Regions from separate parts of the Arthrobacter sp. AG367 genome, predicted to be linked through region 3. Evidence: predicted binding sites of a transcription regulator. Region 3 holds the regulator's gene; each other region holds the start of a gene.
What was found. Region 3 encodes HrcA, which represses chaperone genes, less so after heat shock. Its sites were predicted from a motif close to TTNGCACTCGNNNNNNNCGAGTGCNAA; they were not measured.

Region 1 (2,195 bases), 900 kb from region 3:
GCTGGGGTGACCGGGAGGACGATCACGATACCTGGTTGAAGGAACAGAAACCGCCGCACTGGGGCTGACCCACATCATCCGGGCCACGCTTGAGGTCAGGGCGGCCCGACCAGGACGAAGAACAGCCTGCCCTGGGTGGAGGCGCCGGCCAGGCGCAGTGATTGTTCGGCGGTGGCTGCCACCACGATCAGTCCATCGGTCTCGGTGGTGCCGAGCCATTGACCCCCTTGGCCGCCGTTGTTCGAGGTCCACAGCACCGGGACGGCAGACGCCAGGACCTCAGAGGGACTCTTCTGGTCGAACCCGTTGGCTGATGTCAGCACAATGTTGACCAGCTGGCCGGGGGAGACCAGCTGGATGGATGAGGCATCCGCCATCCGCAGGGGAACCGCGGCCGAACCGGGGGGCGTCCCTGCCAGGAGCCCGGGGCCCAGCAGCTGGGCGTCGGTGAGGAGCTGGCCCTTCCGCAGCGGCGCTGCGAGCTGCTTGCCTGCGGTTGCGGATCCATCCCGGAGGAAGCCGTCGGTCACCATCCCGGGCGGCACCTGGACCTGGGCCAGGTCTGCTGCCGTTACCGTTGTTCCCGCGGGCAGATCCCGGGCAGCGGACAGCGCCGTGACGGTGGTGAGCGGGGCGGGAGTGAGTTGCTGGACAGCGATTGCTGCAGCTGCGCACAAGAGCAGGGCCGCTACGAGGCGTCGGTTGCGGCTTAGCCAGCCGGCAAACCGCGAGTGCAGGGGACGCCGTCCGGGGTGGCGGTGGATGTTACGGGCACCTGCAGCATGGACATGGCCGGGGAACCGGAGACCGTCGCGGCGACGTCGGAAGAGTACTGGCATGCGCCCACGCTAGGTGACGCCAAAGCGGCACGGGAGCCCGGATGGCGGCTATGTGGACAAAGGCGGCCGGACGCAGGGAGCGTCCGGCCGCCGTCGTAAAGTCCTGGGCTGCTTAGCTGGTGGCAGCTGCTGCCGGCGCCGACGCGGCGGGGGTGGCAGCGGGCGTCGCTGCGGGTGCGGGGGAGACGGAGCTGCCCTTGGAATCGCGGGAATCCGTGCGGTAGAAACCCGAGCCCTTGAAGACGACACCGACGCTGTTGAACTTCTTGCGCAACGTGCCCTCGCATTCCGGGCAGGACGTCAGGCTGCTGTCCGAGAACGACTGGACAATGTCGAAGGCGTGGCCGCAATCCTTGCAGGCGTAAGCATATGTTGGCACTGGTGCTCCTCCTCTTGGGCAAACGAGAGGTCCCGTGCTGCCACCGGGTAAACCGTTAGCAGTCGCAGGGCCTGAGTGCTAATTCTATCACTGTGCCCGAATGGACGGGCTCAGGCGTTGCCCGCCAATGGCCGGTATCCGGACGGGGCCAGGACGGCCGGGACCGGTCGGTCGAACTTCTCGGCCGGTATCCGGCCGGCGGGCAGCAATTCGTCATCGTAGATAACAGCGGCCAGGGGAATTTCCTTCCCTGCCGTAGCCAGGTGCCCCAGGAATTTGTCGTAGTAGCCTCCGCCCTGCCCGATCCTGTTGCCGGCGAGGTCCACTGCGGTGGCCGGAATAAAGAGCACCGCTGCGCCACCGGCCGTTTCCGGCCCGTGACGGTGCCCCGTGGGCTCCAGGATTGGTGCATATTTGCTGCGCTCGAAGCTGGTCTCCGGCGTCCAGAACACCCAGCTCAATTCGCGGCCTTCCTCGCACACCGGAAGCAGTACCTGATGGCCGCTGCGATGCAGGGCGTTGATCAGGGGCAGGGTGGGCGGTTCGTGTCCCACGCCAAGGTACACGCAGGCTATCGAGGCGTGCTTCCCTGTGACCGTCCCCGCCCATGCTTCCCCATGGACGGCCAGGGCCGCGCCGGCAGCTTCGAGCTGCGCCGGCGTCAGCGCTGCCCGCCGCCGGCGGTGGGCGGCCCTGATGCCGTCCTTGACTGCGTTGGTCTCCTGCAGCATGGTGTCCTTCCTGCGATGCCCCGTATTGGGAGGTTCTTCCCGCACCGGCACGGGCTTGCCGCTCCGGTGGTTACTGAAATGCTTGACGCTGACGTTAGATTAGACCGGTGAACACCAGTAACCCCAGAGTCCGCAAAGCCGTCATTCCCGCCGCGGGCCTGGGCACCAGGTTCCTGCCAGCCACCAAGGCGATGCCCAAGGAAATGCTCCCCGTCGTGGACAAGCCTGCCATCCAGTACGTGGTGG
Region 2 (2,195 bases), 930 kb from region 3:
TCCGGAGCGCCGAATTGAGCTCAAACGCGTCCTCTTCGCGGTAGGGGCCCAGCGATGCCAGCAACTCCCAGCCTTCGGGGGTCAACAGGGGTGCGATCTGGTCCTGGGGAGCGTGGGGCATGGTTTCCAGCCTAGTGGAGGACGGCTGCCGGGATGCGGATACTGTTGAAACCATGGATGACAGCGCAGCCCCAGGGGAGACCGGCGAACATCGACCCAGGGACCGCGGTGTGGCTAGGTTTGCCCGTCCAGCCCTGATCGCCGCGGCCGTGGTGGCCGTGGTGTGCATCGCCCTGTTGGTGATCATTTTCCTGCTGGACACGTTCAACGCCACCGTTTATTCGGTGGGCGGCAACGACATCCACGACAACACGCAGGAGGCGCGGGACATCCGCGGGTTGTACGACGGCGCACGGGCCGGGAGCATTTTCTTCCTCGTTGTTGCCGTACTCACCGCAGCCGGGGCCGGTTGGGTGCTTTACCGGAAACGTCAGCAGGGAGGCGGCGAGGCCGACGGTGGCGAGGACGTGGACTTCGACGACCTGGGCCGTTAGGGAAGCATGTTTGCCGCCCTGGACCGCCGTCGGCCGGAGCCCGAAAGGCTTACGCCGATGACGAAACGTTGGCACTCACCTTGACCGAGTGCTAACCCTTACATAGAGTCTTCATTAGCACTCTCCCTAGGAGGGTGCTAACACATGAAGAGCTGCCAGCCAGGCTGCTGCCGGCACCGCGACGACGGTTTGCCAGCCACGGCGGAAAGCTTTCCAGTCCACGAATTTTGCTGACGAAAAGGAGAGGTCCGAGTGTCGGTCTCTATTAAGCCTCTTGAGGATCGTATTGTTGTCCGCCCGCTCGAAGCCGAGCAGACCACGGCTTCAGGCCTGGTCATCCCGGACTCCGCCCAGGAGAAGCCGCAGGAAGGCGAAGTTGTTGCAGTAGGCCCCGGCCGCTTCGAAGACGGCCAGCGGGTTCCGGTTGACGTTGCCGTTGGCGACGTCGTCATCTACTCCAAGTACGGCGGAACCGAAGTCAAGACCGGCGGCACCGAGTACCTGGTGCTGTCCGCCCGCGACGTCCTGGCTGTCGTCGTCAAGTAACTCTTCCGGATCCCCGTGCCGCCGGCCATGCTCATGCTGGCCGGCAGTGCGGGGTTTCTGTCTTTGAAAGGACAAAACCATGGCAAAGCAGCTTGCGTTTAACGACGCTGCCCGCCGGTCCCTTGAGGCCGGCATCGATAAGCTCGCGAACACCGTCAAGGTGACGCTCGGCCCCCGCGGCCGCAACGTCGTCCTGGACAAGAAGTGGGGCGCCCCCACCATCACGAATGACGGCGTCACCATCGCCCGTGAAGTGGAACTTGACGATCCCTACGAGAACCTTGGCGCGCAGCTGGCCAAGGAAGTAGCCACCAAGACCAACGACGTTGCCGGCGACGGCACCACCACCGCCACGGTCCTGGCCCAGGCCCTGGTCAAGGAAGGCCTGCGCAACGTTGCTGCCGGCGCCGCTCCCGGCCAGATCAAGCGCGGCATCGAAGTTGCGGTTGAAGCCGTGGCTGCCCGCCTGCTCGAAAACGCCCGCCCGGTCGAAGGCACCCAGGTGGCTAACGTTGCCGCCATCTCGGCCCAGAGCGACGAAATCGGCGAACTGCTCGCCGAGGCCTTTGGGAAGGTGGGCAAGGATGGCGTCATCACCATCGAAGAGTCCTCCACCACCCAGACCGAACTGGTCCTCACCGAGGGCATGCAGTTCGACAAGGGCTACCTGTCCCCGTACTTCGTCACCGACGCGGAACGCCAGGAAGCAGTCCTCGAGGACGCCCTTATCCTGATCAACCAGGGCAAGATCTCCTCGATCCAGGAATTCCTGCCGCTGCTGGAAAAGGCACTGCAGGCTTCCAAGCCGCTGTTCATCATCGCCGAGGACGTCGAGGGCGAGGCCCTGTCCACGCTCATCGTCAACCGCATCCGCGGCACCCTGAACGTTGTTGCCGTCAAGGCTCCCGGCTTCGGCGACCGCCGCAAGGCCATGCTGCAGGACATCGCCACCCTCACCGGTGCGCAGGTTGTCTCCCCGGAGCTGGGCCTGAGCCTGGACACCGTTGGCCTGGAGGTGCTGGGTACGGCCCGCCGCATCACCGTCACCAAGGACAACACCACCATCGTCGACGGCGCAGGCTCGGCCGAGGACGT
Region 3 (2,195 bases):
AGACGTCCACGTAGGGGTGACCGACGATCAGGACGTTGCCTGCGGCGCCCGGGGAGGCCATGACGGCATCCGCGATGCGGGACTCCTTGGAGTCAGGAACCAGGTGGTCCACCAGGACGCCAAGACGGCGGCCAGGCCCCGGCCTGAAGTCCGCGACGGCTGCGGCAAGGTCGTCAATGCCGTGCAGGGGCTCGACGACGATGCCCTCCACCCGGAGGTCGTCTCCCCAGACCTTTTCCACCAGTTCGGCGTCGTGCTTGCCTTCCACCCAGATCCGGCTGGCCTTGGCCACCTGGGCGCGTTGTCCGGCGACCCGAACGGACCCCGAGGCCGTCCTGCCCGCCGCGGGACCGGCAGCGGCCGGCCGGGGGGCGGGTGGCATCAGCCGGATCGGCCGGCCCTCCAGGAGGAAGCCGAACCCAAGGCGGAAGGAACGCGATTTTCCCCTGCGGTCCTCCAGCGCCACCACATGCATGCCGCCGGATTTCTCCACCCGGGTCACGGCACCCACCCAGCCCGACTGCACTTCCTCGAGCACCATGCCGCGCTCCACGGGGACCTCAGGCAGTTCCGTCCGTGCGGGAGCGGATATGCCGCGTGGGCCCCAGTTCCGGTAATCCATGGATTTGATCCGCCTAGCGCTAGTGTTCAACTCCGCAATTTCGCCCGGAGCGGTACCAATGCTAACAACGGGCCGAGGCATAATAGACTGTTAGCACTTAGGCATGTCGAGTGCTAACCCTGGGTTTGCATCGGGAGGGGCATGCGCCCCGAACCATGGATGGAGGTGGAGAGTGAGCGAGCCACGCAAGCTGGAAGTACTGCGGGCCATCGTGGAGGACTACGTCCACTCCCGCGAGCCGGTTGGGTCCAAGGCCCTGGTGGAGCGGCATCATCTTGGTGTTTCCAGCGCCACCATCCGCAATGACATGGCCGCACTGGAGGACGAGGGGCTGATCACCGCCCCGCACACCAGTGCCGGCCGGATTCCCACGGACAAGGGCTACCGGCTCTTTGTGGACCAAATCTCGGCTGTCAAGCCGCTCTCGGCCGCCGAACGCCGCGCCATCCAGTCCCTGCTCGAAGGCGCGGACGACCTCGACGACGTGCTGGAGAGGACCGTCCGGCTGCTGTCGCAGCTGACCAACCAGGTTGCCGTGGTGCAGTATCCGCACCTGAGCAGGGCACTGGTCCGGCACATCGAATTCGTCCTGCTCGCCCCGCGCAAGGTCCTCGTCGTCCTGATCGCCAACAGCGGCAAGGTGGAGCAGCGGGTGATCGACGTCGGGCAGGACCTTGGCGACGACGCACTGGCCGAACTGCGCACCCGGTTCCTCGGTGCACTGGGCGGAACACCGCTGCGCCAACTGGCCCAGGCGCTGCCCGCCGTCGTCGCCGCCACCCCGCACCCGCAGCGGCAGGCGGCACACGCATTGGCGCTCGGACTGGAGGGCCTGGCGCAAAACAGCCGGGAGGACCGGATGGTCATGGCCGGCACCGCCAATCTGGCCAGGTCCAACGTCGACTTCCCCCTCAGCATCGGCCCGGTGCTCGAGGCGCTGGAGGAACAGGTGGTGATGCTGCGGCTGTTGAGCGAAATGGCCCAGGACCACCGCGGCGTCGCTGTCAGCATCGGACGGGAGAACCCGTACGACGGCCTTGCCGAGGCCTCCGTGGTGGCCACTGCCTACGGTCCGGACAGCTCGGCGAAAGTAGGCATCCTCGGGCCCACCCGGATGGATTACCCCACCACCATGGCCGCCGTCAGGGCAGTGGCGCGCTACCTTTCCAGGATTTTGGGGCCCTGACTCTTGGCCGCCGGAGCGCGCTTCGGCCGGAAAGCAAGAGCCGGGCCGCCCAACTGAACGCAGTACAACAAGGAAGAGATACGAACTTTGAGCAGCCACTATGACGTCCTTGGAGTCTCACCCGAAGCGACGGGTGAAGAAATCAAAAAGGCCTACCGCAAGCTGGCCCGCACCCTTCACCCGGACGTAAACCCCGGTGCGGACGCATCGGAACGGTTCAAGGCAGTAACTCACGCCTACGAGGTGCTTTCGGACCCCCAGAAGCGCCGGATCTACGACACCACCGGCAATGAGAACGGCACCGACAACGGTTTCGGCGGCGCAGGCTACGCGGGCCAGGGCTTCGCGTTCCAGGATATTTTCGACACCTTCTTCGGCGCCGGCGGC

Region 1: FB478_RS06890 (FmdB family zinc ribbon protein) is a predicted target of HrcA. The motif match lies at 1,274-1,300, and genes of this name have one in related genera.
Region 2: groES (co-chaperone GroES) is a predicted target of HrcA. The motif match lies at 623-649, and genes of this name have one in related genera.

What each region holds. Positions count from the first base shown of each region.
Region 1 is NZ_VIVE01000001.1:1,486,077-1,488,271, reverse strand. It holds gene FB478_RS06900 (DUF4011 domain-containing protein) at 1-68, shown strand, start outside; gene FB478_RS06895 (Flp pilus assembly protein CpaB) at 96-839, opposite strand; gene FB478_RS06890 (FmdB family zinc ribbon protein) at 952-1,218, opposite strand; gene FB478_RS06885 (5-formyltetrahydrofolate cyclo-ligase) at 1,329-1,949, opposite strand; gene galU (UTP--glucose-1-phosphate uridylyltransferase GalU) at 2,057-2,195, shown strand, end outside.
Region 2 is NZ_VIVE01000001.1:1,518,257-1,520,451, reverse strand. It holds gene FB478_RS07020 (class I SAM-dependent methyltransferase) at 1-121, opposite strand, end outside; gene FB478_RS07015 (DLW-39 family protein) at 174-554, shown strand; gene groES (co-chaperone GroES) at 807-1,100, shown strand; gene groL (chaperonin GroEL) at 1,180-2,195, shown strand, end outside.
Region 3 is NZ_VIVE01000001.1:585,543-587,737, reverse strand. It holds gene FB478_RS02680 (DUF3097 domain-containing protein) at 1-622, opposite strand, end outside; gene hrcA (heat-inducible transcriptional repressor HrcA) at 795-1,808, shown strand; gene dnaJ (molecular chaperone DnaJ) at 1,896-2,195, shown strand, end outside.